Regions from separate parts of the Longispora urticae genome, predicted to be linked through region 2. Evidence: predicted binding sites of a transcription regulator. Region 2 holds the regulator's gene; the other holds the start of a gene.

The links. Region 2 encodes HspR, which represses chaperone genes until heat shock. Its sites were predicted from a motif close to TTGAGTNNNNNNNACTCAA; they were not measured.
Positions count from the first base shown of each region.
Region 1: lon (endopeptidase La) is a predicted target of HspR. The motif match lies at 10,236-10,254, and genes of this name have one in related genera.

Region 1 covers NZ_JAQZSH010000031.1:38,714-53,403, forward strand. Annotated here, with positions in the region: gene fxsT (FxSxx-COOH system tetratricopeptide repeat protein) at 1-2,069, opposite strand, end outside; gene PT931_RS21380 (phosphorylase family protein) at 2,447-3,682, opposite strand; gene PT931_RS21385 (hypothetical protein) at 3,715-4,248, opposite strand; gene PT931_RS21390 (hypothetical protein) at 4,263-5,150, opposite strand; gene PT931_RS21395 (DnaJ family domain-containing protein) at 5,327-5,710, shown strand; gene PT931_RS21400 (GNAT family N-acetyltransferase) at 5,770-6,288, opposite strand; gene PT931_RS21405 (alpha/beta hydrolase family protein) at 6,358-7,476, opposite strand; gene lon (endopeptidase La) at 7,762-10,209, opposite strand; gene PT931_RS21415 (dienelactone hydrolase family protein) at 10,366-11,004, opposite strand; gene PT931_RS21420 (NAD-dependent epimerase/dehydratase family protein) at 11,075-11,728, shown strand; gene PT931_RS21425 (NUDIX domain-containing protein) at 11,919-12,377, shown strand; gene PT931_RS21430 (hypothetical protein) at 12,529-12,945, opposite strand; gene PT931_RS21435 (HAMP domain-containing sensor histidine kinase) at 12,968-14,449, opposite strand; gene PT931_RS21440 (response regulator transcription factor) at 14,446-14,690, opposite strand, start outside.
Region 2 covers NZ_JAQZSH010000002.1:292,843-307,532, reverse strand. Annotated here, with positions in the region: gene PT931_RS01565 (hypothetical protein) at 1-111, opposite strand, end outside; gene PT931_RS01560 (fructosamine kinase family protein) at 123-1,013, opposite strand; gene PT931_RS01555 (serine hydrolase domain-containing protein) at 1,115-2,236, shown strand; gene PT931_RS01550 (hypothetical protein) at 2,316-2,984, opposite strand; gene PT931_RS01545 (SDR family NAD(P)-dependent oxidoreductase) at 3,220-3,885, opposite strand; gene PT931_RS01540 (bifunctional salicylyl-CoA 5-hydroxylase/oxidoreductase) at 3,987-6,248, shown strand; gene PT931_RS01535 (hypothetical protein) at 6,425-6,796, shown strand; gene PT931_RS01530 (antitoxin) at 6,909-7,190, opposite strand; gene PT931_RS01525 (heat shock protein transcriptional repressor HspR) at 7,274-7,684, opposite strand; gene dnaJ (molecular chaperone DnaJ) at 7,681-8,835, opposite strand; gene grpE (nucleotide exchange factor GrpE) at 8,864-9,442, opposite strand; gene dnaK (molecular chaperone DnaK) at 9,442-11,289, opposite strand; gene PT931_RS01505 (dynamin family protein) at 11,454-13,154, shown strand; gene PT931_RS01500 (GTPase) at 13,157-14,690, shown strand, end outside.

The sequences.
Region 1 (14,690 bases), on a different contig from region 2:
GCCTCCGGCGCCGACCAGCGCACGGTGGCCTGCTCGGCGAGCTCGCGGCTGGCCCGGTAGTCGCCGGTCACGTAGAGGTAGCGCATCTGGTCGAGGACGACCTGGCGGGCGTCCTTCCACGGCGCGCCGATGAGGTCGGCGGGTCCGATGTGCGGCCCGATCTCGGCGTGCGCCTGCCAGGTCCGGTCCTCGTCGGGGGAACCGGGATTGGCGGCGGCCAGGATGCGGCGGACGTTGGCCAGTGCGGAATCCTGGCGGTCGCCGCGCAGCTCGGTGCGCAGCACCATCTGGACGAGGCGGTGGACCTGGAGTCGCTGGCGTCTCGTGTCGACCCTGGCCAGGCTGTGGTGACCCAGCTCGCGGATCGCCCGGCCCATCTGGATCTCGTCGTTGAGGGCCGAGGCGAGCGGTTCGGTCACGTGCGCGCCCCGTCCGGCGCGCAGGGAGCCGGCCGAGATGGGGTCTGGGCTGAGATAGGCGAACAGTTCGAGGAGCTGTCCGGCCGCCGGCACGTTGCCGGCCCGGAGCTTCTCGAGCGCCACGCTGAGGATCGCCGACATCGTGGTCGGGTAGTCGGAGGACTTCTCCTGCATCAGCTCGTGGAGCCGGGCCTCGAGGAGTTCGACGTACCGGCCGACGGGCATGCCGGTGTTGCGGAGCCAGCCGGCGGCCTGGGCGAGCGCGAGGGGGAGGTCACCCAGGCGCTGGGCCAGCAGGTCGGCCTCCTCCTGGGTGATGCCCGTACTGCGCTTGCCGACGAGTTCGATGCTCTCCGCGCGGTCGAAGACGGTGACCTCGATGCCCTTGTAGACGTCGGCCCACTCCCGGTTGCGGGAGGTGATGATGACGTGCCCGCCGGCCGAGGGCAGCAGTTCGCGGATGTCGCTGTGCTCGTCGGCGTTGTCGTAGACCAGCAGCCACCGGCGTGGGGACGTGGCCAGCGCGTCGAGGACCGACTTGGCGGTCAGGTGCATGTCCTCGTTGGGTTGCAGGGCCAGCTTGTCGCCCAGCATCGCCAGGGACGCCCGGATCATCGACGGCTGCTCCGCGGGGATCCACCAGACGAGGTCGTAGGAGTCGGTGTGCTGGTAGACGTACTCTGCGGCGATCTGGGTCTTGCCGACCCCGCCCATGCCGTAGAGCGCCTGTGGCACGACGGCGGCCTTCGAGTAGTTCACCAACTGCTGCCGCAGATCGGAGATCATCGTGTCCCGACCGGTGAAGTCCATGTTCCGGGAGGGGACGCCTCCGCGAATCGGATCCTGACTCTCCACAGTCTGGGTAGATGTGATGACAGTCGTGCGGTTCACTACATCATCTCCCGACTGCTGCGAGCCGGCACCCGACGGGGCTGTCTCGATCTCGACACTTATGTCCGTATTGCTATCAAATAGTACTGTGGAATGCTGGGACTCGCCCAAGATTGCGCCTTGTGGAGCCTCGATGTGCAAAGTGATGCACAGCCTGCGGAGGGTTGACGGCTCGAGCCCCGCGGCGAGTCCGACAGAGACCATCCACCCGTGCATGTCCTCGGAGAGGTGTGGATTCTCCGTGCCGTGCGCCAGTCGGTCGATCCACATCAGGAACGGGGGCAGGCCGCCGCGCGCGGCGACGGAGAGCTCGGCCCTTTTGATGACGGCCAGGGTGTCGAACCAGTCCGGGGGCTCGCCCTCGGAGGGGGCGCCGATCCGGTCGTGGAAAGAATCCCGCAGCAGGGTGAGATCGACGGCGCCGATCAGGCCGGCGAGTGCGCGGCGCGCGTCCGAGGCCAGGATCAGCGGATCCAGTTCCTCCAGGAGCTGGTCGGCCTCGGCGACGGCGGAGTGCTCCTGGTTCAACTCCCGGACGACCTTGAAGAGGGCGTCCAGGGTGGCGCGGTCCTCGCAGCAGGCGTCCAGCAGGAAGAGGAGCGCCCACTTGGGGGACGAGTGGGACTTCACCGTCAGCGGTCGACCGAGGCTGGCCTGAAGATAGCTGATGTGGAACTGCCGAATTTCAGGATCGTGCAGATCCTTGATCTTGAAAAGGGCGTCCCCCAGCTTCGTCTTCAACTCATTGGAAATTTTCACGACACCCGTGTCCGCCCGTTGTCGTGATCCCCGGCAGTGAAATCACGGATTGGTAACGAGTGTCCGCGCGAGTGAGGTGTCGGCTGGCCGTCAGTGCTGGCGTCGGAATGCCGACACGGCGGACTGGACGGTGGGGTGGTGGTGGGCCGCAGGCATTCCCCGACTGGCGGACGGACGGGGAACTCCGGTGTGATCATCCTTGGGCGCCGTTCCCGAAAAAAAGGGGGACTGTGCGTAGGGTATCCACGATATCGCAGGCTGTCGATGACCGGGACCCCCTCGCAGATGCTGATTCTTCACACACAAAGGAAACTGCCCACCCCTGTGGGGGAGGACAGTTCCCGCGGTCCCATCAGACACCACAATGGACTCTGTTGTCACCCCTCTGAATGGGCGTCGTTCGGCCACAGTTCCTCGATCAACAGAACGGCTCTCGTCGATGCCAACGATTCCTCCGGCACGATCATGCGCAGGGCCTGCAGAAGTCCCGCTTTTCCCGCACGGTGCTGGGCGCAGGAGCGCACGATCGACATGGTGTGGATCAGTGGCCGGGGATTGTGCGCGACGGCCAGGGAGATTCCGCGCGGGAGGGCCGAGACGAACGCGCGGCGGTCGCCCTCGTCGCGGATCTGCTCGATGTCGAGGAGTGCGTCGACGATCAGCCGGAGACTCTCGTGCGACAGGTCCGCGCCCGCCGCCCGGACCGGTGCCGGTGCCGAGGGGCCCGGGAAAGGGTGGCACGCCGCGAGCAGGGCGCGGACGTAGGCGGCGGCGGTGAGTGCGGCGTACGGGTGCCAGAGGTCGTTCTTCAGGGCGTGGTCGCAGTAGTCGGCGATGCCGCGGACGGCGTACCACTGGGCGGAGCGCAGGGCGGCGCCGACGGCGATGCCGGAGGATTCCATCTCCACGGCGCGGATGCCGTGCCGGGCGGCGAGCGCGTCGCGGCGGACGACGTCGCGCAGTAGGCGGTCGGCGCTGCCGATGGCGCCCCGGTGCACGCGGGGCAGGCCCGGGGTGCGGCCGTACGCGCCGTCGTCGGGGTGCGGTACCACCCGGCCGGCGTGCAGCAGGACGTCGGTGTCGGCCGGTGGGCGGGCGAACCGGGCGGGCAGGGTGCCGCCGGCCAGCCACGGCTCCCACGGGCGGGTGCCGCCGAGCTCGGCGGCCTGCAGTTCCCGGTCGGCGCGCAGCAGGTCGGTGGACAGGCCGCTGACCGCGCGGCGGAGGTGGTCGGTGCCGTTGACGGTACGGACGTGGTCGAAGTCGACGACGCCCTCGGTCGCCGAGATGACGTCACCCAGGCGGACGTGCCGGGCCGGCGCGCCGGGCGCGGGCACCCCGCCGGCGATCCCGGCCATCACCACGCACCGCACACTGGGGAAGCTGCGCAGCAGGTCCGCGCAGATCGCCGCCGCGTTGCGGGTGCCGTCCTCGGGGAGCACGGTGACGACCACCCGGTGCGGGCGGCCGGGGTCGGAGCTCGGCAGCGTACCCGTCTGGTAGTGGTTGCGGTCGTTGTCGATCCTGCGGGGCAGCAGGTCCTCGACCAGGAGACGCATCGCGGCGTACTCGACGGGGAGTGCCGTGACGATGCCGACGCTCGCTGTGGCCATGCCCCATTCTCCCCCCGGCGCGGGGTATTCACTCATGTCCGATCACCGACCTCGTCGACCTCCGAGCCGTTGACGATGTGCCCGACGAGGACGGCCACGCCCGCGAGTTCGGCGAGGGCCAGGGCGACCAGGGGTCCCGCGCCGCCGTCCAGCACCGCGTAGGCGAGCGGGGCGAGCAGTCCGGGCAGGCAGAACACGAGCAGGTTCGCCGCGAGCTGACCGACCTTGCGGGTCCGGGCCCGGCGGTCGGTCCGGTGCACGGTCTCCCAGGTGAGCACCTCGCCGTCGAGCAGCCGGGTCAGCTGGGGGGCGATCACCAGCGTGATGTGGGCCCGGATGGCCGACACCTTCTGGTCGTGGGCGACGAAGTTGATGCCCAGGACCAGGGCGAGGGGCGGCCACAGGAGCAGGAGCGCCAGGGAACGGACCTCCAGGACGGCGCCCCCGACCGCGACCATCGCGGCGACCGCGGCGGACACGAGGTTGTCGCGGGTGGCGATCCGCAGGCGCTGTTCCTCCTTCAGGTGCTCGTACTCGCAGATCAGCAGGGGGGCGGTCGTCGACATCGGGTGCACTCCTCTCAGGGCTGGCGCGGGCCGTCGAGCTGTCGCCGGTACAGGTCGGTGACGGAGGCGAGAGCCCAGTCGATGACCCTGACCCGGTGGGCCGAGCCGAGGTCGGCCAGGGTGCGCAGGTGGGCGGTGCCGAGGCCGGGACTGTCGGTGGCGGGCAGGTCCACCTCGATCAGGAGGCGCACCGCGGCCAGCGGCCGGCCGTTCACGACGCGCAGCCCGGCGTCCGACACCTGGGAGGTCGCCGACCGCAGCGCCTCGGCCAGCGCCCGGATCTCCGAAGGGGACAGTTTGGAGCGCGGCAGGGAGCGCGCGGCGATCAGGAGCCGGTGCAGGGCACGGCAGCGGACGCGGGCGGTCCGGTACATCCCGGTGGCCAGCCCCGCCAGCCGGGGGTGCTCCGACAGGGGCGGGGGAGGGCGCAGGCTTCCCGCCGGGTCGGGTTCGCCGAGCGGTGGCCGGGCGGCGGCCAGGACCACGGCGGCGGTCACCGCGTCCGCGCGGTCGCCCGTGTGCGCGTAGAGCACGGTGCGCGGCTCGTCGACCTCCAGGAGCAGGCGCATGCTCTCGGCGACCAGGGCCCGGTCGGTGACGGACTCGTGCGGCCGGGTGGTGAGGCGGACGACGGCCCGGTGCACCCCGGACGCCGCCCGGTCGATCCGGACCACCGCGTCGAGGACGTCGCGCCCGGCGGCCCGGAACGTCGAGGGGGACCGCCGGAGTTCGGCGTCGAGGATCGCGCGCACCCGGGCCAGCACCCGCGCGGCCCTGGCGCGGCGGCGGTGATGCCAGCCGACGCCGATCGCGACCAGCGCCACGACCACGGTTCCGAGCACCCACCAGCCCATCGCTCTCGCCTCCGACCTCTTGGGGGAGTCGCCGAATAATATCGTCACGTTGACGATAAGGCGTCGGGATGGTTATCGTCAAGGGGACGAATACCTCCCGGATGTCGGGGTTCCGTCAGGCCCCCGCGGAGGGGGTCCGCCCCCCGTGGCCGACGGTCGCCGCTCCCTGCGGGCCCGCGAAGATCGAATACACTCGGGGGTACCCGAACGAGGCGGTGACACCCATGGACAGGCACGAGCTGCGCGTGGACAAGCAGATCCGTGAGGCCGAGGAGCGCGGCGAGTTCGCGAACCTGCCCGGTGCCGGCAAGCCCATCCCCAACCTGGGCACCACGTACGACGAGAACTGGTGGGTCCGGGAGTACATGCGCCGCGAGAAGCTCAGCTTCGTCGGGCCGCCCGCGCTGGCCCTGCGCAAGGAGGCCGAGGACATCCTCGACACGGTCGCCAAGGAGTACTCGGAACGGGCCGTCCGCGGCATCGTCGCCGACCTCAACGCGCGCATCCTCGAGGTGCGCCGGGGCGCGGTGGAGGGGCCGTCGATCGTGGTGAACACCCTCGACGAGGACGAGGTCGTGGCCCGCTGGAAGGAACACCGGGCCGGCTGAGGGCGGCGGTCAGCGGCGGGCGGCGGTCACCCGCGTGGGGCGGGCCGGCCCCGGGGCGCTCAGAGGTCCCGGACCATCACCTGACCCGGCCAGACCGCCCCGGACGGCAACGTGAACTCCACCGCCTCCGCGTGCGTGAAGCCCTGCCGTTCGTAGTAGGACACCAGGGCCCGGTCGTCGCCGCCGTAGCAGTCCAGCCGGACCCGGGTCACGCCCCGCGCGCGGGCCACGTCGGCCGCGTGGTCCAGCAGGCGCGCGCCGATCCCGAGACCGGCGTGCGCGCGGCTGGCGAGGAGGAACAGCACGTACACCTCGGGGACCGTCGCCGGGGGCAGGGTGTCCGGCACGTCGCCGAGGACGAGCGCGCCGACGGGAGTCCCGTCGAGTTCGGCCAGGTACAGCCCGCCGTCGCGGCCCCAGGACTCCGCCTGGCGGAGCCGCCGGGCACTCGTCGACTGCCGCCCGGTGCCCCACTGGCCGGGCCGGCCCTGCTCGACCAGCCACTCGGCGGCGCGATCGAGCAGGGCCAGCACGGTGGGTACGTCCCCGGGGCCGCCGGGCCGGATCGTCCACGTCACGGGTACCACTCTAGGAGCCGCGTACCCGTCGAAGGGGTTCCGTGGCACGGCTCTCCGCCCTGTCGCGATTCACGGCACCCGGGTCAGTTCCGGCCAGCCCGGTTCGTCGAGCGGCCAGCCCGGACCGCCCGACAGGAACCCGTCGAAGAACGCCCGCAGACACGCGCGCTGGGCGGCCACCGCCCGACCGTGACCGACCGTGCCGACCACCCGGTCGAAGAGCGGCCCGGGCAGCCCCGGGGACCCCTCGGCCGCCCGGTAGATCGTCGGGAAGTCGGTGAAGCCGTGGTGGGTCCCCCCGGACAGGGTCAGGTCCCGCTTCCAGCCGCGGTGCCGGGCCCAGAAGTCCGCCCAGCCCGGGTCGCCGCCCGGGGCGTGGCTGCGGGCCCGGTGGCCGCCCGCGCCGTCCGGACGGGACAGCGCCGCGCCGAGCAGCAGGAACGGGCGGTCGTGGCCGTGCCGGGCGACGTTGGCGGCGGGCATCGGGTTGCCGGGCGACGCGCCCAGCGGGCCGTCCAGGTCGGCCCCGGCGGCGAACCGGGCGTCCAGCGCCATCGCCTCGCACGCGGCGGTCCCGCCCAACGAGTGCCCGAACACCCCGACCGCTGTTCCCCCGCCGGTCAGCGCCGGCAGGCTGTCCAGGACGAACGACAGGTCCGCGACCCGGGCGTCCAGGGCGCGCCCGATGTACCCGGCCATCCCGGCCGGGTCGGCGACCATCTCCTCGGTGACGGCCCCGTCGGCGCGCACCCGGCCGTCGGGGAAGGCGACCGGCGACCCCTCCCCGGGATGGTCGACGGTGACGACCGTGTAGCCGTGGCTGGCCAGGTCGGAGACGAGCGCGGTGGTGGTGCCGCGGGCCATCCCGAGCCCGGGGGAGAACAGTACGACCGGGCCGTTTCCGGCGGCCGGGGCATCCCGGTGACCGGCGGTGGGGGAGGTCCAGTCCACGACGCCCGCCGGGAAGCCCCCGGCCGCCACGAGGGTGTCGAACAATCCCGCCGCCCCGCCCGGCAGCCACGGGGCCCGGGGCCGGCCGGTGACGTCGCCGGCCGGGTACCAGACGCTCACCATCAGCTCCCGGGCCAGCTCCGGCAGCCACGGGTCCGGCCGGGCGGCGTCGGTGAGGTGCGCGTCGGTCACGCCGACCGGGTGCGGTCCGGTCGGGGCGGGCAGAACGAACTCCATCGGGTACTCCGCTCTCGAAGGGTGCCGGCAAAGGTACCGGTTACGGATCAGCCTTCGCGGGTATCCGGAAGTTGTGCCGCCGCTCGCGCCCCCCGTCGCGGGCGGCGGCCCTCAGCGGCACGCCGAAGGGCGACAACCCGGCAAGGTTGTCGCCCTCGGTGGTCCCTCCGCCGTGCCGATCCGGAGCACGCCCGGCCGTCCCCGGCACCCGTGCGTCCTGTCCCGCGGTCCCCGGCACCCGCGCCGTCCGGGCACCCTGTCCCGCGGTGCCCGGCGACGTCGGGGTCAGGCCGCGTGCGCCAGGGTGGCGGCCTCCGCCGGCCGCAGCGCCAACCGCACCACGTCGGCGACGTCCGCCACCACGTGGATCGTCAGCTGGTCGCGGACGGCCGCCGGCAGGTCGTCCAGGTCCGGCTCGTTGCGGGCCGGCACGATCACCTCGGTCAGGCCCGCCCGGTGCGCGGCGAGCAGCTTCTGCTTCACGCCGCCGATGGGGAGTACCCGGCCGTTGAGGGTCACCTCGCCGGTCATCCCGATCTCCGGGCGGACCGGCCGGCCGGTGGCCAGGGACGCGAGCGCCGTGACCATCGTGATGCCGGCGCTGGGGCCGTCCTTCGGGACCGCGCCCGCCGGCACGTGCAGGTGCAGCCGCCGGTGCAGGGCCGCCGGGTCGACGCCCAGCTCGGGGCCGTGCGAGCGCAGGTAGGACAGCGCGATCTGCGCGGACTCCTTCATCACGTCGCCGAGCTGGCCGGTCAGGGTCAGCCCCGGCTCGCCGTCGGCCAGGGCGGTGGCCTCGATGAACAGCACGTCGCCGCCCGCGCCGGTGACCGCGAGACCGGTGGCCACGCCGGGGACCGCCGTGCGTTCGGCGGACTCCGGGGTGAACCTCGGCCGGCCCAGGTAGTCCTTCAGGTTCGCGAGCGTCACGTCCACGGTCGGGGATGCGGGCACGACGGCGTCCGGCGACGGCGCGGGGTCATCGGCCACTCCGGCTGCGAACCCGAACGGCGCGACCCGGGACTCCCCGGCCCCCTCCGGCGCCGTGCCCCCGGCGGCCGGACCGGCGCCCGGCCCGGTCGACAGCTCGACCGCCACCTTCCGCAGCACCCGCCCCAGCGCCCGTTCCAACTGCCGCACCCCGGCCTCCCGGGTGTACTCCGACGCCACCAGCCCCAGCACCTCGTCGGTCACGGTCACGTCGTCCGCCGTCAGGCCGGCCCGGTCGAGCTGCCGGGGCCACAGGTGCCCGCGCGCGATGGCGACCTTCTCCGCCTCCGTGTACCCGTCGAGCGTGACGACCTCCATCCGGTCCAGCAGCGGCCCCGGCACCGTGTCGGCGACGTTCGCCGTGGCCAGGAACAGCACGTCGGACAGGTCGAGGTCCACTTCGAGGTAGTGGTCGCGGAACGTGTGGTTCTGCGCGGGGTCGAGGACCTCCAGCAGCGCGGCGGCCGGGTCCCCGGCGTATCCGGCCGACAGCTTGTCCACCTCGTCGAGGAGCACGACGGGGTTCATCGAGCCGGCCTCGCGGATGGCCCGGACGATCCGCCCCGGCAGCGCCCCCACGTACGTGCGCCGGTGGCCCCGGATCTCGGCCTCGTCGCGCACCCCGCCGAGGGACACCCGGACGAACTTGCGGTCCAGGGCCCGGGCCACGGACTCGCCGAGGCTGGTCTTGCCGACTCCGGGCGGCCCGACCAGGGCGAGCACCGCGCCGGAGCCCCGGCCGCCGACCACCTGGAGGCCGCGGGCGGCGCGCCGGTTGCGGACCGCCAGGTACTCCAGGATGCGGTCCTTGACGTCGTCGAGCCCGGCGTGGTCGGCGTCGAGCACCTCGCGCGCGGTGCGCAGGTCGGTGTTGTCCTCGGTGCGGACCGTCCACGGCATCTCCAGCACCGTGTCGAGCCAGGTCCGGATCCAGCCGGACTCCGGGGACTGGTCGCTGGCGCGTTCGAGCTTGTCGACCTCGCGGATCGCCGCCTCGCGGACCTTGTCGGGCAGGTCGGCGGCCTCGACCCGGGAGCGGTAGTCGGCGCTGCCCTCGGGCTCGTCCTCGCCGAGTTCCTTGCGGATGGCGGCGAGCTGCTGGCGGAGCAGGAACTCGCGCTGGGTCTTCTCGACGCTCTCGCGCACGTCCTCGCTGATCTTCTCGGACACGTCCAGCTCGGCCAGGTGGTCGCGGACCCAGACGGTCAGCTTCTCCAGCCGCTCGGCCACGTCGAGGGCGGCGAGGAGCTCGGCGCGCTGTTCGAGGGACAGCCAGGGCGCGTAGCCGGCGGAGTCGGCCAGTTCGGCGGGCTCGGTCATCCGCTCGACCGCGTCGATCACCTGCCAGGCGCTGCGCCGCTGGAGCAGGGCGACGACCACTTTGCGGTACTCCGTGGCCAGCTCGCGGACCCGGTCGGTCACCGGCGGCTCCTCGAACCGGGTGACCTCGACCCACAGGGCGGCCCCCGGCCCGGGCACCCCGGAGCCGATCTTCCCCCGGGCCAGGCCCCGGATCACGGCGGCCGGTTCGCCGCTGGACAGCCGGCCGACCTTCTCGATGACGGCGACGGTGCCCACCGGCCCGTACTCGCCGTCGAGGCGGGGGACCGCCAGCAGGGTGTCGTCGCCGGCCGTGCGCGCCGCGTCGACGGCGGCCTGGGTCGCGGCGTCCAGGGTGACGGGGATGACCATGCCGGGGAGCAGGACGGACTCGGCCAGGGGGAGGACGGGAAGTGTAGCCATGAGGTCACCTCTGTAATCACGTAAACATGAGTCTCTTCGGCTCAAGTTCACGGGGGCCTCCGGTGTTCCCGGTGTGACGGCCGCCACGGAGGATTTCCGCCCCGGTGGGCGCGGTCCGCCCCGACGTGTCGGGCCCCGGTGGCCGCGCGGCCCGGGCTACTTCCGGCCGTCCGGCAGGTGCTCCACGAACCAGGCCGCCGCCCAGTCCGCCGCCTCCGCCAGGGTGCCCGGCTCCTCGAACAGGTGCCCGGCGCGGGCGATGACGGCGACCTCGCTCTTTCCGCCCAGTTCCCCGGCGGCGCGGCGGTTGAGCTCCAGTACCTCGGTGTCCAGCGCGCCGACGATCAGCAGGGTCGGCGCCCAGACCCGGCCGAGCAGCCCGGCGGCCAGGTCGGGCCGACCGCCCCGGCACACGACGGCCGCGACGTCCCCGGGTCGTTCGCCGGCCGCGATCAGGGCCGCCGCCGCGCCGCTGCTCGCCCCGAACAGCCCCACCGGCAGGCCGGCCAGCTCCGGCCGTTCCCCGACGGAGCGCACCAGGGCGGCGACCCGGCCGGCGAGCCGGGGGATGTCGTACCGGGCCTCCTCGGACAGGCTGTCGACCGGGGTGAGCAGGTCGACCAGCAGGGTCGCGAACCCGGCCCGGTGCAGCCGCTCCGCGACCACAGTGTTGCGCGGGCTGTGCCGGGAGCTGCCGGCACCGTGCGCGAACAGCACGACGCCCGAGGGATAGGCCGGCACGGAGAGGTCGGCGTCGAGGGCCACCCCGCCCGCGTCGATCAGGATCGAGGTCATGCCTCGATGCTGGCAGCCCCCACCGGCCCGCCGGGCGGGAATCGAGGACCTTGTCTGGTACTTGTTGACGGTGAAGATCATTCTGTTCGGCGCCACCGGCATGGTCGGCCAGGGCGTGCTCCGCGCGTGCCTGCTCGCCGACGACGTGGAGTCCGTGCTGGTCGTGGGGCGCACCCCGACCGGCCGGCACGATCCCAAGCTCCGTGAGCTCCTCCAGCCGGACCTGACGGACCTGTCGGGGGTGGCGGACCAGCTCGCCGGGTACGACGCGTGCTTCTTCTGCCTGGGCGTCACGTCGGCGGGGCTGAACGAGGCGGAGTACACCCGGGTCACCTACGACCTGACGATGGCCGCCGCCCGCCCGCTGGCCCGGCTGAACCCCGACCTGACGTTCGTCTACGTCTCCGGCGCGGGCACCGACTCCACGGAGCGCGGCCGGTCGATGTGGGCCCGGGTGAAGGGCCGCACGGAGAACGCGGTCCTCGACCTGTTCCCGAACGGGTACGCGGTCCGGCCGGCCGCCATCCAGCCGGTGCACGGCGAGCGCTCGAAGACCCGGTGGTACCGGCTGGCGTACGTGGTCGCGAGGCCGCTGTTCTGGCTGCTCCGCGCGGTCGCGCCGAGGTACGTGACGACGACGGAGGAGCTGGCCGGGGCGATGCTCGGGCTGGCCCGGGACGGGTATCCGCGCCGGGTGCTGGAGAGTGTCGACTTCCGGCAATGACTGAATTGGGTGTTTACAAGATGAATTAGTTGGATAAAATAAGTAATGGTTGTGTTGCAGCACAACCCTGAGGTCGCCCGGACGCCGTCGTGGTTGAGGGGCTGCGATGAGCGCGGCGACCTCGCCCGGCCGGGGGTGGCGTCTCAGGGGTCAGACGCCACCCCGCCCGCAGGGCCGGCACAATCAGGGCGTGGCTGACAGGCGAAGCGCGGGAATTCTGGTGTACCGGCGGGCCGGCGACGACGTCGAGGTCCTGCTCGGGCACATGGGCGGCCCGTTCTGGGCCCGCAAGGACGAGGGCGCGTGGTCGGTGCCGAAGGGGGAGTACACCCCGGAGGAGGAGGCGGTCGACGCCGCCCGGCGCGAGTTCCGCGAGGAGCTGGGGCTGCCCGTCCCCGAGGGGGACCTCGTCGCGCTGGGCGAGGTCCGGCAGGCCAACGGCAAGATCGTGACCGTGTGGGCCGTCGAGGCGGACCTGGACCCGGCGGACGTGGTGCCGGGGACGTTCACGATGGAGTGGCCGAAGGGGTCCGGGACCCTGCGGGAGTTCCCGGAGCTCGACCGGGTCGCGTGGTTCGGGGTGGCCGACGCCCGGACCCGGATCGTCGCCGCCCAGCGGGAGTTCCTGGACCGCCTGGCCCGGCTCTGACTCCCGAGGCGTGGCGACTGCCGAGGCGTGGCGACTGCCGAGGCGTCGCCGGCTCCGGATGGGCGCGGTCGGCGCTGGTCGCGGGAGCGGGCGACCTGATCCCGGGCGACGTGCGGGGACCAGCCCGGGTGGGCCGGCCCCCGCTCGCCCGTCAGGACGTCGGTGACGGGGCGGGCGACGCCGGACGGTTGGGGGCCGGGAAGGCCGGCCCGTCGCCGGGCCGACCGGGCTGGACGTGGCCGCGCCGCTCGTCGCGCCGCTCCTCCCGGTGCGAGTCCCGGCGGTCGTCGTCGAACCGGCTGACGCCGGGGCGGTCGGGTCCGCCGTGGTGGCCGACCGCCGCGCCGACGGCCAGGCCGGCCGCCCCGCACAGGCACGCGCCGAGCAGGAACGCGCCGATCAGGGCGCCGATCACCTTGCCGGAGGGCCGGCGGCGGGGAGCGGCGGGTGCCGGCGCGACCGGGGGCGCCGGGGGCGCCGGCGGAGCGGGGGACTCGGCCACCGGTGCGGGCTCGGCCGCCGCGGCGGGCAGCTGCGTGGTGGGCTGGTTCTCGGGCTCTGTGGTCATGTTCCCACCCTGACGGCGTTCCCTAAGGGTGGCCGCCGGGCTCTCTAAGAAAATCCGATGAGTCCGGGCCGCCGGGTGCGGCCGTCGGCAGGGTCACGGTCAGCAGCGCCCCGCCCGTGGCCGCCCGCCCTGCCGCGACCGTCCCGCCGTGCTGCTCGACGGTCTGCGCGACGATCGCCAAACCCAGGCCGGAGCCGGGCATCGACCGCGCCGCCAGGGCCCGGTAGAACCGTTCGAACACCCGGGGCAGGTCCTCCCGGTCGATCCCGGGCCCGGCGTCCGCGACGGTCAGGGTCGCCGTTCCGGCCGCCCCCGCGAGCCGGACGTCCACAGTGGCCCCCGGCGGGCTCCACTTCGCCGCGTTGTCCAGGAGGTTCAGCACCATGCGCTCCAGCGCGGCCGGCCGCCCGGCGACGGTCACCGGCTCCAGGCGGGTGGCGAAGACGACCCCCGTGCCCCGGGCCCGGACCCGTTCGACGGCGGCGGCCACGACCTCGGAGAGATCCACCGCCTCGACGGGTACGGGTCCCGGGTCCTCCCGTGCCAGCTCCACCAGTTCGTTGGTCAGCTGGGTCAGCTCGACGACCTGCACCTCCAGGTCGCGCAGCAGCCGGGACCGGTCGTCGGCCGACAGGGTGCGGCCCGGGGTGGCCTCGGCGCGGACCAGCAGTTCGATATTGGTACGCAGGCTGGTCAGCGGGGTGCGCAGCTCGTGCCCGGCGTCCTCGACGAGCATCCGTTGGGCGGTCCGGGACGCGTCCAGCGCGCCGAGCATCGCGTTGAACGACCGGGCGAGGCGGGCCACCTCGTCCTCGCCGTCGACGGGGATCGCGGCCTGGAGGTCCTTGGTGACCGCCACGTGCTCCACGGCGCGGGTCAGCCGCTCGACGGGGGCCAGCCCGGCGCGGGCCACGCTGCGGCCGAGCAACCCGGCACCGGCAACCCCCGCGAGGCTGCCGACGGCGAGCAGCGCGCCCAGCTGGCCGAGGGTGCGGTTCACCGGTTCGGTCGCCTGGGCCACCTGGACCGCCCCGCCGCCGGGCAGCCGGACGGTGAGCATCCGGTAGCTGTCCCAGCCGATGCCGACCCTCTCGCGGTGCTGGGGCAGGCCGGCCACCGCGACCCGCCGGGCGCCCTCGGTCACCGGCAGCACGGGCCGCACCCCGACCCCGGTCCCCGCGCCGTACGGGACGCCGGCGGGGTCGAGGAGCTGCCAGCGCGGGCCGAAGTCCTGCTGGTGGAACTGCCGGGGTCCGCGGCCGGGCCGGTGTTCGTCGTCGTCGCTGTCCGGGATCCTCGGCGGCTGGACGGTGTCGCGCCACCGTTCGGGCTGGGCGGCGATGGTGCGCGCGTCGGTCTCCAGCTGGCCGTCGAGCTGCCGGTACAGCTCGGTGCGGACCACGAGCCAGGACAGCACGCTGACCCCGACGACGGCCACGGCCACCGCCGCGGCGGCCAGCAGGGACAGCCGGGACCGCAGGGTGAGGCGGCGCCACCGGTTCACAGCGGCTGCTCCCGGAGCACGTACCCGACGCCGCGGACCGTGTGCAGCAGGCGGGGCTCGCCCTCGGACTCGAGTTTGCGGCGCAGGTAACCCAGGTAGACGTGCAGGCTGTTGGAGGACTCGCCGAAGTCGTACCCCCAGACCTGCTCGAACAGGGCCTGGCGGGTCAGCACCTGGCGGGGGTGGCGCAGGAACGCCTCCAGGATCGAGAACTCCGTCCGGGTCAGCCGGACCAGCCGGC
Region 2 (14,690 bases):
GAGGCCGCCGCCCCAGCCGGTGCTGGCCGCCTGCATGATCACCCGGGTGCCGACGCCGGCGGTCGCCGCGACGGTGACGGCGAGCGCGAGGTCGGTGAGCCGCTTGTCCATGGCGCCAGACGCTACATGTACTGGCGGGTAGCGCGCAGTACCGCGGACCGGTATTTCGCTCCGAACAGGGCCGTGTGCGCGAGCAGCAGGTGCAGCTGGTGCAGCGCGACCCGGTCCCGCCAGCCGTCGGCCAGCGGCCAGGCCTCGTGGTAGCTGGCCAGCGCCGTCTCCAGGTGCGGGGTGCCGCCGAACAGGAACAACGTGGCCAGGTCGGACTCCCGGTGCCCGCCGTACGCGGCCGGGTCGACCAGCCACGGGGTGTCCCCCTCGCCCCAGATGATGTTGCCCGGCCACAGGTCGCCGTGCAGCCGGGCGGGCGGCTCCTCGGGGGCCTCGATCCAGATGCCGGCGATCCGCGCCGCGTCGGTGGTGTCGAGCGCGCCGTTGTCCACGGACAGCCGCAGGTAGGGCAGGATCCGGCGCTCCCGGTACCAGGTGGCCCAGTCCGTCCCCGTCGTGTTGTCCAGCGGCAGGTTCCCCAGGTACCCGTCCTCGGCCGCCCCGAACGCGGGCGCGCCGGCCCGGTGGGTGGCCGCGAGTTCCCGGCCGAACCGTTCGGCGGCCAGCGCGGTCGGCCGGCCGTGTTCGACCCACTCCATCAGGAGCAGCTCGTCGGTGGCGGAGATCAGTTCGGGCACCGCGACCCCGCCGGCCTCCCGGAGCCAGCGCAGTCCGCGCGCCTCGGCCGCGAACAGCCCCGGCGGTGCGGCCCGGCGCTCCTCGGTCGGCGAGCCGGACACCCCGCCCGGCCAGGTCTTGAGCAGCAGGTCCGTACCGTCGTCGAGGGTGATCCGCTCGGCTGAGCAGATCGAGCCACCCGCCACGGGGGTGGTGCGCAGCCGCTGGTGCGTCAGAAACGTGAGCAGCAGGTGCGGGTTCGCGCGCAGGTACGCCAGGTCCACGCCCTCATATTGCCCCAGGGAAACCCCCGATGGGCGAATCAGGGTCCAGGGCGGGTCAATCCCTGAGGTGTGCGGCGCCGAACGCGCCCAGGATGATCCACATGACTCTCCGCCGCACAGCAGTCGCCTTCGCCGCCGCGTCCATGGCCGTCCTGGGCCTCGCGACCCCCGCGATGGCCACCCCCTCGCAGTGCGCACCGTCCAGGAACACCGCCGCCCTGAAGCAGGCCATCTCGGTCCTCGACGGGGAGGCGACCGGCGCGCTGGTCCGGTTCACCGGCGCCGGCGGGTGCTTCCGGGGCGCCAACGGGGTGTCGGACCTCGGCACCGGCCGGGGCATCCGCGAGGACAGCCGGTACCGGATCGGCAGCATGACGAAGACGTTCACCACGGTGGCGGTGCTCCAGCTCGCCGCCAAGGGGAAGATCGACCTCGACGAGACCGTGCAGCACTACCTGCCCGGGTACCTGCCCGACAGCTACGCGCCGATCAAGGTCCGCAACGTGCTGAACTACACCAGCGGCCTGCGCGGCCTGGACATCGACCACAAGGACCCGGCCTGGTTCCTCGCGCACCGGTTCGACACCTGGGCGCCGGAGTCGCTGATCGACCGGACGAAGCCGCTGCTGTTCACGCCGGGCGAGTTCCAGAAGTACGACAACAGCGGGCACCTCGTCGCCGGCATGCTGATCGAGAAGGTGACCGGCCGGCCGTACGCGGACGCCGTCAAGCGCGGCATCATCAACCCGCTCGGCCTGCACGGCACCTCCGTACCCGGCGTCTGCACCGGCATCCCCGGCCCGCACGCCAGGGGCTACGAGCTGATGGACGGCCGGTACGTCGACATCACCGAGGCGAACCCGACCTACCAGTGGTCCGCCGCTGAGATCATCTCGACCGCGCCCGACCTGGAGACGTTCATGGTCGCCCTGGTCTCCGGCAAGCTGCTCGCCCCGGCGCAGCAGGCCGAGCTGAAGGCCATCCCGCCGGTGAAGATGTACGGCAACCCGAACCAGGACGCCGTGTTCGGCGCGGGCATCATGCAGCTCAAGGTCGGCAAGCTGGTGCTGTGGGGCAAGACCGGTGACCGGCCGGGTTACCAGAGCGGCACGGCGGTCACCGAGGACGGCGCGTTCCGGCTCTCGTACTCGATCAACACGATCCACATGGGCGGGGAGCGCACGCCGACGGCCGACAAGATCGTGGCGGCGTCCCTCAGCTGACCCGGCGGCGGCCCGGTGAGCCGGGCGGCCCCGTGAGCCGGCAGGCGCCCCTCGAGAACCCGGTCGATCGAGCAGCCACTTACCCGAGCGGCACCGTCTCGAACACGACCGGCACCATTTGGGACCCGTCATAATCCCAGCGCAGCAGCTCCACCTCGGTGACCAGCGCGTCGCCGAGGTGGAGCTGCCGTCGTTCGCCGACCCAGTCGGCCAGGCGGGCCGGCTCGGCGACCGGGCCGGCGAAGTGCACGAGGTTCGAGTACCAGATGGTGCGGTGGAAGTCGGCCTCGTAGTACCCGTCCGGGCCGAGCGCCGCCCCGAACCGGTCCTTGAGCAGCTCGGCGGTGTCGCCCTCGGCCGCCGCGCAGGCCATCACGCTGCCCGGGGTCAGGGTCAGCCCGGTGACGGCGAGCCGGAACGGCCGGAGCCCGACGGCGGCCTTGCGGAGCGCGTCGCCGACCCGCTGAACCGTGGCGTCGCCGGCCGGCAGCCCGGTCCGGTACGGCTCCAGGCAGCGCACCGTGAAGTGTGAGGAGTGCGCGTTGCCGGTGGCCCAGTGCCCAAGGCCGGCGAGTGCCAGGGCCTCGGCGCCGACCTCGGCCATCCGGGCCGCGAGGGGCGGGGTGGGGCGGAACGCGACCGTCAGGCCCCAGGCCGGGCCGCCGTCGACCGGCGGGGTCTCCCGCTTGGGCTGGCCGGAGAGGAGTGCCGCCCGGCCCTTGGCGTAGAGCTCGTCGAAGAGGGTCATGGCGGCCGAGCCTATCTCGGGTGCGGAGGCCTGCGCGTGCTTGCGGGGCGGGGGCACATGTCCGGCGCGCGGCTTGGTGACCACCCGTTGAGTGCCTCGGCGACGGGGTCACACGCTCGGCGTAGGTGGTGGGGTGACCACCCTTCGAGTGCCTCCAGGTCGGGGTCACACGCGCGGCGTAATCGTCGAAGCTCGTTGGTTTTCGGTGTTTGCCCAGTTCATCGAGGGCGCGGCGCTACAGCGGGAGGTAGCGGCCGCCGTTCACGTCGAGGGTCACGCCGGTGATGAAGCTGGCCCCGTCGCCCGCGAGGAACACGATCGGGTCGACGATCTCGCGGAGTTCCGGCATCCGGCCGAGCGCGATGGCGTCGAGGACGTCGGCGCGCTCCCGGTCGCTGAGCCCGTCGAACATGCCCTGCAACCGGCCGGTGAGGAACAGCCCCGGCGCGACGGCGTTGACCCGGATGCCGCGCGGGCCGAGGTCCCGGGCGAACTTCCTGGTCAGACCCCCGATCGCGGCCTTGGCGGCGGCGTAGGGCGCGCCGGTCACCGGGGACGGCTGCCGGCCGCCGATCGAGGAGCACGTGACGATCGCGTCGCCCGGGGACATGTGCCGGGCGGCCTCGCGGACGCAGTAGAGGGTGCCCTTGACGTTGACGTCGAGAACCAGATCGAGATCTTCTTCTGTGTACTCGTCCCGCGGGGTCCCCAACGAGCCCCCCGCCAGCGCGATCAGGACATTGGGTCGGAAGTCGGCCATCAGCGCGGCCACGGCGGCGGCGTCCCGAACATCGTGTTCGGGCAGGTCGGCGGCCAGGACGGTGTCGCCCAGGGCCTCGAAGGCGGCGCAGACCGCGCGCCCGATCCCGCCGTTCCCACCGGTGACCAGCACTCTCCGCACGACTACTCTCCTCACACCCGACCGAACGCCGCCCACCTCGCGCGACCTCGTCACATGTCGCACCGTTGACGATCGTCGCGAAGACAGCATAACCTTGGCCCGTGCGTATAGCGGTCATCGGCGGCGGCCCCGGCGGGCTCTACTTCGCCGCGCTCGCCAAACAGCTCGACCCCACCCGGGAGATCACCGTCTGGGAGCGCAACGCCCCCGACGACACGTTCGGGTTCGGCGTCGTCTTCTCGGACGAGACCCTCAGCGGCATCGAGACCGCCGACCCGGCGTTCTACGCGTCCCTGGCCAGCTCGTTCGCCCGCTGGGACGACATCGACGTGCGGTACCGGGGCGAGGTCATCACCTCCGGCGGCCACGGTTTCGCGGCGGTCAGCCGGCGACTCCTGCTGAGCCTGCTCGTCGAGCGCTGCCGGGACCTGGGCGTCGTGCTGCACCACAACACCGAGTTCCCCGGCGACCATGGCGCGTACGACCTGGTGGTGGCGGCCGACGGCGTGCACTCGGCCACCCGCAGGTCCCTGGCCGCAGAATTCCGGCCGAAGTACGAGACGGGCGACTGCCGCTACATCTGGCTCGGCACGGACAAGGTGTTCGACGCGTTCACGTTCGACGTGCTGGAGACCGAGTTCGGCGTGATGCAGGCGCACGCGTACCCGTACGACACCCACGGCTCGACGCTGATCATCGAGATGCGGGCCGACGTGTGGGAGCGGGCCGGGTTCACCGACGAGAACGCGATCGAGCGGATCGGCGCCCTGTTCGGCGACCTGCTCGGCGGGCACAAGCTGGTCAGCAACAACTCGAAGTGGATCGACTTCACGACGGTGAGCTGCGAGCGCTGGCAGCACGAGAACGTGGTGCTGATCGGCGACGCCGCGCACACCGCGCACTTCTCCATCGGCTCCGGGACGAAGCTCGCCATGGAGGACGCGCTGGCCCTGGTCGCGTGCCTGGCCGAGCAGCCCGACCTGGACCTGGCCCTGACCGCGTACGAGGTGGAACGCAAGCCCGTCGTCGTGTCCACCCAGCGCGCGGCCCGGGCCAGCCTCGACTGGTTCGAGAACCTCGCCGACTACGTGGGCCAGGAACCGCTGCGGTTCGCGTTCAACCTGCTCACCCGGTCGCGGCGGATCACGTACGACAACCTGAAGCTGCGCGATCCGGAGTTCGTGGCCCGGGTGCAGGCCAGCGGTACCCCGCCGATGTTCGAGCCCTTCCGGCTGCGCGGCCTGGAGCTGCCGAACCGGATCATCGTCTCCCCGATGGACATGTACTCGGCCGTCGACGGCATGCCCAACGACTTCCACCTGGTGCACCTCGGAGCGCGGGCCCTGGGCGGCGCGGGCCTGGTGATGACCGAGATGGTGTGCGTGTCCGAGCCGGGCCGGATCACCCCGGGCTGCACCGGGCTGTACACCGACGAGCAGGGCGACGCCTGGGCCCGGATCGTGCGGTTCGCCCACGACAACGGCGCGAGGATCGGCGTCCAGCTCGGGCACTCCGGACGTAAGGGGTCCACGAAGCTCATGTGGGAGGGGATGGACGAGCCACTCCCGGAGGGCAACTGGCCCGTGGTCGGCCCGTCACCGCTGCCCTACGGCCCCGGAAGCGCCGTCCCGCGCGAACTGACCCCCGAGGACCTGGAAGCGATCACGGCCGAGTTCGTGGCCTCCGCCGTCCGGGCCGACCGGGCGGGCTTCGACCTGCTCGAACTGCACTGCGCGCACGGCTACCTGCTGTCGTCGTTCCTGTCCCCGCTGGCCAACCTGCGCACGGACGCCTACGGCACCGACCGGCTGAAGTTCCCGCTGGAGGTGTTCGACGCGGTCCGCGCGGTCTGGCCGGCCGAGAAGCCGATGTCGGTCCGGATCTCCGCGACCGACTGGCACGCGGGCGGGGTCGACGCCGACGAGGCGGTCCGGATCGCGGCCGCGTTCGCCGAGCACGGGGTGGACGCGATCGACGTGTCCACCGGTCAGGTCCTCGCGGCGGAGCGCCCGGCATACGGGAGGTCCTACCAGACCCCGTACGCCGACAAGATCCGCAACTCGGTGCCCGGGCCCGCCGTGATCGCCGTCGGGGCCATCTCCTCGTACGACGACGTGAACTCCATCCTGCTCGCGGGCCGTGCCGACCTGTGCGCCATCGGCCGCGCGCACCTGTACGACCCGCACTGGACCCTGCACGCGGCGGCCGAGCAGGAGCACAGGATGGCCTGGCCGTCGCCGTACGCCGCGGGCAGCCGTAAGCCGCAGACCGGGCGAACCGACGGCCCGAAGCCGCGCCTGGAGTTGCTGCGCGGTAACGATTCGGGCACGCGACACCAACGTTGGCGTCCCGAAACCCCCTGATCTGCACCCATTGTCCCTCAGACAATCATCATCGTCACCGCGCGGGGGATAGCCCCGCGCCCCGCGATCCGGCTAAGTTGTCGCCGCTGACTGGTGTTTTGGGAAGAGGGGGAGTCGTGAACGAACAGGCCACGTTCCACGGCTTCGCGAACCCGGTCGACCCGACCGGCGCCGAGATGCGCGAGTGGGCGTACCACCCGGACTCGGTCTCGCTCGCCGGGCTCCCGCCGGACTGGGACCTGCTGGTCGCGCAGGACTCCCTGATCCCCACGCTCTACGAGCTGGCCGCCGACGCGCAGTGCCCGGCCCGCCGGTTCGCCCTGCACTGCCTGTACATCTACACGGCCGACGCGGTCCGCACCGACTTCCGGGCACATCCGAAGCGCCGGCTGAAGAAGATGATCGACCGGGCGGGCGGCGAACCCGACGAGCAGCTGCGGATGTGGGCCGCCAACGCGCAGGCCCTGATCAGCCACCCCGAGCTGTTCGACTACGCCGAGTGGTGCCAGGGCGGCCTGGTCCGCAAGCCCCGCCGCCTCCTGACGTAGACAGAGAGCGGGCGGAGCCTGGAGCGGCCCCGCCCGACGCCGAGGTCAGTGATACGACGTCGGCGTAACCCCCACTCCTGGGTGGGGTTCCGGTGCTCTAGGCACCGGACAACTACTTGTCGCGGTTACCCATCTTGTTGATGGCGTCCTTGGCGGTGTCGGCACCCTTGTTGATCTGCTCGGTGTACTTCCCGCCGGTCTTTTCGTCCGCCATGTTGGCGCCCTTGTCGACCATCTCGCCGGCCTTGCCAGCCATGTTGCCCATCGCGCCGCCGGCCTTGTCCTTCATGTCGCCGGCCTGGTCCTGGGCGTTGTCCGTAGCTTCGGCGGCCTTGTCCTTGGTGCCGCCGAGGACGTCCTCGGCCTTCTTCTTGATGTCGTCAAAGATGCCCATCTGTGCTACCCCCCTGAAACCGGCTTCGGGCCCATTTGCCCGAATTGCCAGCACTCATGAGTATAACTCTGGATAGGCGGGAGTTACCTGGATTCGGGCGAGCGCCTCGGCCGCCAGACCACCAGGGCCGTCTCGTGACTGGGCACCACGGCGCGCCGGGCGAACCCGGGGTGCAACGCCGCGAACTCCGCCCCGCGCCGCTCCGACTCCGCCAGCGCGGCCTCGGTCGCCGCCAGCCGGTGCCGCAACTCGTCGACCATGTTCTCCAGGTCGATGATCCGCTTGATGCCGGCGAGGTTGACGCCCTCCTCCTGGCTCAGCCGCTGGATCTCGCGGAGCACGTCCACGTCCCGCGCGCTGTACCGCCGGCCGCCGCCCGGGGCCCGGCCCGCCTCGACCAGCCCCAGCCGGTCGTACTGCCGGAGGGTCTGGGGGTGCATGCCCGCCAGGCGCGCCGCCACGGAGATGATCAGGACTTTCGCGTGGGCGTTCATGACCTCTCCCGCCGTCGCACCTCGGCATCCAGCTTGCTCCGGTCCGCCGACGGCGTCGCCGCCGCGAACTCCGCGAGTGCCTTACGCGCCTCCTCGGAGGCGTCCTTGGGCACGTCGACCTCGATGGTGACCAGCAGGTCGCCCGCCGAGCCGTCCTTGCGTCGGATGCCCTTGCCCCGGACCCGCAGGGTGCGGCCGCTCCGCGTACCCGACGCGAGCCGGACGGTCACCCCGCCCTCCAGGGTCGGCACCCGTAGTTCCGTGCCCAGCACCGCCTCCGGGAAGGTCACCGGCACGGTCAGCAGCAGGTCGTCGCCCATCCGGCCGAACACCTCGTGCGGGCGGACCCGGATCAGCACGTACAGGTCGCCGGGCGCGCCGCCCCGTTCACCGGGTTCGCCGCGTTCCTTCAACCGGATCTTCTGCCCGTCGGCCACGCCGGCCGGGATCCGGACGTTCAGGGTGCGGGCCTTCGTTACGCCGCCCGTACCGCCGCACTCCGTGCACTTGTCCTTGTCGTCCACGATCGAACCGACACCCTGACAGTCCCGGCACGGCTCGCTCATGCTGAACGCGCCCTCCGCCCGGGTCACCAGGCCCCGGCCGCCACACGTCGGGCAGGTCCGCGGCGTGGTACCCGGCTTCGCGCCGCTGCCGTGGCAGATGTCGCAGGTGCCGGGCGAGCGCAGGGTCAGCGGCAGGGTCGCGCCGAGCGCCGCGCTGTCGAAGTCGAGCATCAGCTCGGCCTCCACGTCGCGCCCCCGGGCCGGGCCGGTCCGCCGCCGGGCGGCACCGCCGCCGAACAGGTTGCCGAACAGGTCGCCGAAGCCGCCCCCGGCACCGGCGCCACCGGTGTAGTTGCCGAAGTCCTGCTGGCTGCGCGGCCCGGGACCGCCGCCCCGGAAAGCCCCGCTGCCGAACAGGGAGCGCAGCTCGTCGTACTCCTTGCGCTTGGTGTCGTCGGAGAGCACGTCATAGGCCTCCGACACGGCCTTGAACCGGTCCTCGGCCTCCGCGTTGCCCGGGTTGTGGTCCGGGTGCAGCGAGCGGGCCAGGGTCCGGTAGGCCTTCTTGATCTCGTCGGCGGAGGCGCTCTTTGACACCCCGAGTACTGCGTAGAAGTCCTTCTCCAGCCAGTCCTTCGAACTCATCGAGCGCCTCCCTCCGTCATGCGTTGTTCTATTCTGCGGTCTCGTCGGCCGCAGCGGGCTCCCCGACGGCCACCATCGCGGGCCGGAGGAGCTTCTCGCCGAGCAGGTAGCCCCGGCGCATCACGTCCACACAGGTCGCTTCGGTGACGTCCGGCGAGGTGAAGTGCGCGACGGCCTCGTGCAGCTTCGGGTCGAACGGATCGCCCTTCTCCCCGAAACCGACCAGCCCGAACTTCGCCACCGCCTGGGACAGCTGCTCCGCCAACGTGCCGAACGGCCCGACCAGGTCGCCGTGGTCGCGGGCCCGGTCGAGGTCGTCGAGGATCGGCAGCAGGGCGGCGAGCACCGCACCCGTGGCCTGCTCGGCGACGAAGCCCTTGTCCCGGTCGACGCGCTTGCGGTAGTTCGCGTACTCGGCGGTGACCCGCTGGAGGTCCTTGGTGAGCTCGTCGAGAGCGTCCTGGGTGGAGTCCTCCTCCAGGATCTCGACCGCGGGGGCCTCCGCGGCCGGCGCCGGAGTGGCGCCGTCCGCGGAGATCCTGCGCTTGTCGCGGATCACGACCGGCTCATCCTCCTGGCGGTCCCCGCCGGTGGGCGAGCCCGCCATCACTTCTTCTTCTCGTCGTCGATGACCTCGGCGTCGACGACGTCCTCACCCTGCTGGTTGGCGTTCGGGGCGTCGTTCGGAGCGCCCGCGCCCGGGCCGGCCTCGCCAGCCGCCGCGCTCGCCGCGTACATCGCCGAGCCGGCCTCCTGGGAGACCTTGGACAGCTTCTCGGTACCGGCCTTGATGGCGTCGATGTCCGTACCCCCGAGGACGCCCTTCAGCTCGCCGAGCGCGTCGTTGATCTCGGTCTTCTTGTCCTCCGGGATCTTGTCGCCGTTCTCGGCGACGAACTTCTCGGTCTGGAAGACGAGCGAGTCGGCCAGGTTGCGGGTCTCCGCGTCGTCCCGGAGCTTCTTGTCCTGGTCGGCGTGGTCCTGCGCGTCGCGCATCATGCGCTCGATGTCGTCCTTCGGCAGCGCGGAGCCGCCGGAGATCGTCATCTTCTGCTCCTTGCCGGTGCCCAGGTCCTTGGCGTGCACGTTCACGATGCCGTTGGCGTCGATGTCGAACGTGACCTCGACCTGCGGGACGCCGCGCGGCGCCGGGGGCAGGCCGGTGAGCTCGAAGGTGCCCAGCGCCTTGTTGTACGCCGCGATCTCGCGCTCACCCTGGAACACCTGGATCAGCACGGACGGCTGGTTGTCGGCGGCCGTCGTGAAGATCTCCGAGCGCTTCGTCGGGATCGTGGTGTTGCGCTCGATGAGCTTGGTGAAGATGCCGCCCTTGGTCTCGATGCCCAGCGACAGCGGGGTCACGTCGAGCAGGAGGACGTCCTTGACCTCGCCCTTGAGCACGCCGGCCTGGAGAGCGGCGCCGACGGCGACGACCTCGTCCGGGTTGACGCCCTTGTTGGGCTCCTTGCCGCCGGTCAGCTCCTTGACGAGCTCCGTGACGGCGGGCATCCGGGTCGAGCCGCCCACGAGGATGATGTGGTCGATCTTCGCCAGCGGGATGCCGGCGTCCTTGATCGCGTCCTGGAACGGCTTCTTGCACCGGTCGAGCAGGTCCTGCGTCATGCGCTGGAACTCGGCCCGGGTCAGGGTCACGTCGAGGTGCAGCGGGCCGTCGGGGCCGGCCGTGATGTACGGCAGGTTGATCCCGGTCTGCGGGGTCGCCGACAGCTCGATCTTGGCCTTCTCGGCCGCTTCCTGGAGCCGCTGGCGGGCCATCTTGTCCTTGCCCAGGTCGATGCCGTGCTGACCCTGGAAGGTCTTGATCAGGTGCGCGATGATCCGCTCGTCCCAGTCGTCGCCGCCCAGGTGGTTGTCACCGGCGGTCGACTTGACCTCGACCACGCCGTCGCCCACCTCGAGGAGGGACACGTCGAACGTGCCGCCGCCGAGGTCGAAGACGAGGATGATCTCGTCGTGCTTGTCCATGCCGTACGCCAGGGCGGCCGCGGTGGGCTCGTTGACGATCCGCAGGACGTTGAAGCCCGCGATCTCACCGGCCTCCTTGGTGGCCTGGCGCTGGGCGTCGTTGAAGTACGCCGGGACGGTGATGACCGCGTCCGTGACCGGCTCGCCGAGGTACGACTCGGCGTCGCGCTTGAGCTTCATCAGCACCCGGGCGGAGATCTCCTGGGCGGTGTAGGGCTTGCCGTCGATGTCGATCTTCCAGTCCGTACCGACGTGCCGCTTGACCGAGCGGATCGTCCGGTCCGGGTTGGTGACCGCCTGACGCTTGGCTACCTCGCCGACGAGAACTTCGCCGTTCTTCGCGAACGCCACGATGGACGGGGTCGTCCTCGACCCTTCAGCGTTGGCGATCACCGTGGGCTCGCCGCCCTCCAGAACGCTCATGCATGAGTTCGTCGTTCCGAGGTCGATTCCGACCGCACGTGCCATGTTGATGTGCCTCCCGAGTTGAGTGAACCGGACTCAATATTGCCAGACGATTGCGCAGAGTCAAACCAGAGTTGAGTCACACCCGCGCAACCTTGCAAGATCGGATACCGTGATTTCGGTGAAACAGGGTATGAACGAGGCACGCCGACGCGGAAGATGAGGCTGTGACGGGCGCAGACAAGCTCGGGGCCACGCTGAAAGAGCTGCGTGGCATGGTCCGTGGTGCCCGTTTTCCCCTTGACACTCCGGGTGCGTCCCAGGCGCGGACCGTCGCGCACGACCTGTCCGAACAGCTCGACGACTACCTGCTGCCCCGGCTCGCCCGGCTCGACGCGCCCGTCCTGGTCGTCGTCGGCGGCTCGACCGGTGCCGGCAAGTCGACCCTGATCAACAGCCTGGTCCGGGCCCCGGTGAGCGCCGCCGGGGTGCTGCGCCCGACGACCCGTTCACCGGTACTGGTGAGCCACCCCGCCGACAGCCAGTGGTTCCGGGGCTTCCACATCCTGCCGAAGATGTCCCGGGCGACGGGCATGGACACCGGGATGTTCCGCGCGATCCAGGACGAGGACGAGCGGCCCAACCCGGCCGCCAACATCCACCTGGTCACCGCGACCGGGCTCACCCCGGGGCTGGCGTTCATCGACGCGCCCGACATCGACTCGATGGTGGCGTCCAACCGGGAACTGGCCGGCCAGTTGTTCGCCGCCGCCGACCTGTGGCTGTTCGTGACGACGGCGGCGCGGTACTCCGACGCGGTGCCCTGGGAGTTCCTGCACGCGGCGAAGGAGCGCGACGTCGCCCTCGCCCTCGTGATGGACCGGGTGCCGCCGGGCGCGGAGGCCGAGGTGACCGCGCACTTCGAGGAGCTGCTCGCCGAGCACGGCCTCGACGAGGAGCAGCTGTTCACGATCTCGGAGACCCCGCTGGACTCGCACGGCCTGCTCCCCGAGGCCACGATCCGGCCGCTGTCGGAGTGGTTCGCGAAGCTGGCCGGCGACGCGACCAGCCGGGCCGAGGTGGTCCGCCGCACCCTGGACGGCGCGGTGCGGTCCGTTCCCGACCGGGTGCGCGCGCTCGCCGACGCGTCCGAGGAGCAGGCCGCCGAGCGCGACCGGGTCAACGGGGCCGTCGACGACGCGTACGCCGAGGCGCTGGACACCGTGCGCCGGGACCTGTCCGACGGGGCGCTACTCAAGGGCGAGGTGCTGGCCCGGTGGCAGGAGCTGGTCGGTACGGGGGAGTTGCTCCGCGCGCTCCAGGCCCGGCTGGGCCGCTGGCGCGACCGGGTCACCGCCGCCGTCACGGGTCGCCAGGTGGCCGGGGAGCCGCTCCGCGAGGCGCTGACCAGCGGGGTGGCCGCCGTGATCACCGCGGCCGGGGTGGAGGCCGACGACCGGGCGCGCGCGGCGGTCCCGGATCCGCCCGAGCCCGATCCGGTCACCCCCGCGCAGGCCGAGCGCCTGGTCCGGGACTGGCAGGCGGGCGTCCTGGAGCTGGTCCGGGTGGAGGGCGCGAGCAAGCGCGGGGTGGCCCGGGTCGCCGCGTACACGGTGAACGCCACGGGTCTGCTGGTCATGATCGCGGTGTTCACGGCGACGAGCTTCATCCCGACGGGCGCGGAGGTCGGGGTGGCCGCCGGCACGACGGTCGTGGGCCAGAAGATCCTGGAGGCCATCTTCGGCGACCAGGCGGTCCGCACGCTCGCCGCGAAGGCCCGCAAGGACCTGCTGACCAGGGTCGAGGCCCTCTACGACGAGCGCCGTACCCCGCTGCTGCTCGACCCGCCACTGGCCGTACCCGTCGATCTGCGCGAACTTGCGTCCGAGGTCGACCGGGCCCGCAAGGCGTGGGGGATGCTCCGGTGAAGATGCCCCGCCCGCGCCCCGTGGCCCTGCCGTCGCGGCTGAAGTCCCTGCGCCGGTTCGTGGAGGTGGTCGGGGACCGGCTGCCGGCCGCCGAGCTGGCCCCGGTCCGGTCGGTGCTCGAACGCGCCGGCCAGCGCCTCGACCTGTCCCGGGAGCACACGGTGGTGGCGCTCGCCGGGGCGACGGGCAGCGGCAAGTCGAGCATGTTCAACGCGCTCGCCGGGCTGGAGCTGTCCGACGTCGGGGTGCGCCGGCCGACCACGGCCCGGACCCAGGCGTGCGTGTGGGGCCCGAACGGCTCCGGTGAGCTGCTCGAATGGTTGCGGCTGCCCAGCTGGCACGCCCGGGAGACGGTGCTGGACGCCGACGAGCAGGCGGCGTTGCGCGGGCTGATCCTGCTGGACCTGCCCGACTTCGACTCGACGGCCGCCGCGCACCGCGAGGAGGCGGAGCGGCTGCTGGACCTGGTCGACCTGGTGGTCTGGGTGCTGGACCCGCAGAAGTACGCGGACAACCTGGTGCACGAGCGGTACCTGAGCCAGTTCCGCCGGCACCGCGAGGTCACGGTCGTCGTGCTGAACAAGGTCGACACCCTGCCGCCCGACGGGGCCCGGGCCTGCCTGGAGGACCTGACCGGCCTGCTGAAAACCCACGGACTCAGCGGGGTACCGGTGCTCGGCGTCTCCACCACCACCGGCGCGGGCGTGTCCGAGCTGCGCGCCCTGATCGAGAAGGCCGTCGCGGGCAAGCGCGCGGCCTCCAACCGGCTCGGCGCCGACGTGGACACCATGGCCGGCCGGCTCGGCGCCTTCGTCGGCCCGCCCCCGGCGAAGATCACCTCTGATCTGGTCCGCCGGGCCAGCGCCGCCCTCGCCGCCACGGCCGGGGTGGACGCGGTCGCGGAGGCGGCCGGCGCGTCGTACCGGAAGAGGGGGGTCGCCGCCACGGGGTGGCCCCTGACCCGCTGGCTGGGCAGACTCCGCCGTGACCCGCTGAAGCGCCTGCACCTCGACCCGGTGGCCCGCACCTCGGTGCCGCCGCCGACCCCGGCCCGGCGCGCGGCGGCGACCCTGGCCGTCCGGGACCTCGCCGACCAGGCCAGCGTCGGCCTACCCGAGCCCTGGCCCGCCTCGGTGCGGACGGCGGCCCGCGCCGACGAGGCCGACCTGGCCGACGCGCTGGACCGGGCCGTGGGCTCGACGGCGATCACGGCCCGTAACCCCCGCTGGTGGCGGTTCGTGGGCGGGTTGCAGTGGGTGTTCGCGCTGTGCGCGCTGGTCGGGGTGGGCTGGCTGCTGGTCCGGCTCGGACTCGGCGCGCTCGGCATCGACCTGCCGCTGCCGAAGCAGGGCATCGTGCCGGTGCCGACCCTGCTGCTGGGGGCCGGGCTGCTCGCCGGCCTGCTGCTGACGGTCGTGACCCGGCCGCTGATCGGGATCGGGGCCCGGCGCACGGAGCGCCGGGCCACGTCCGCGTTGCTCGCCGCCGTGGACCGGGTCACCGAGGAGCATGTGGTGGCCCCGGTCCGCGCCGAGC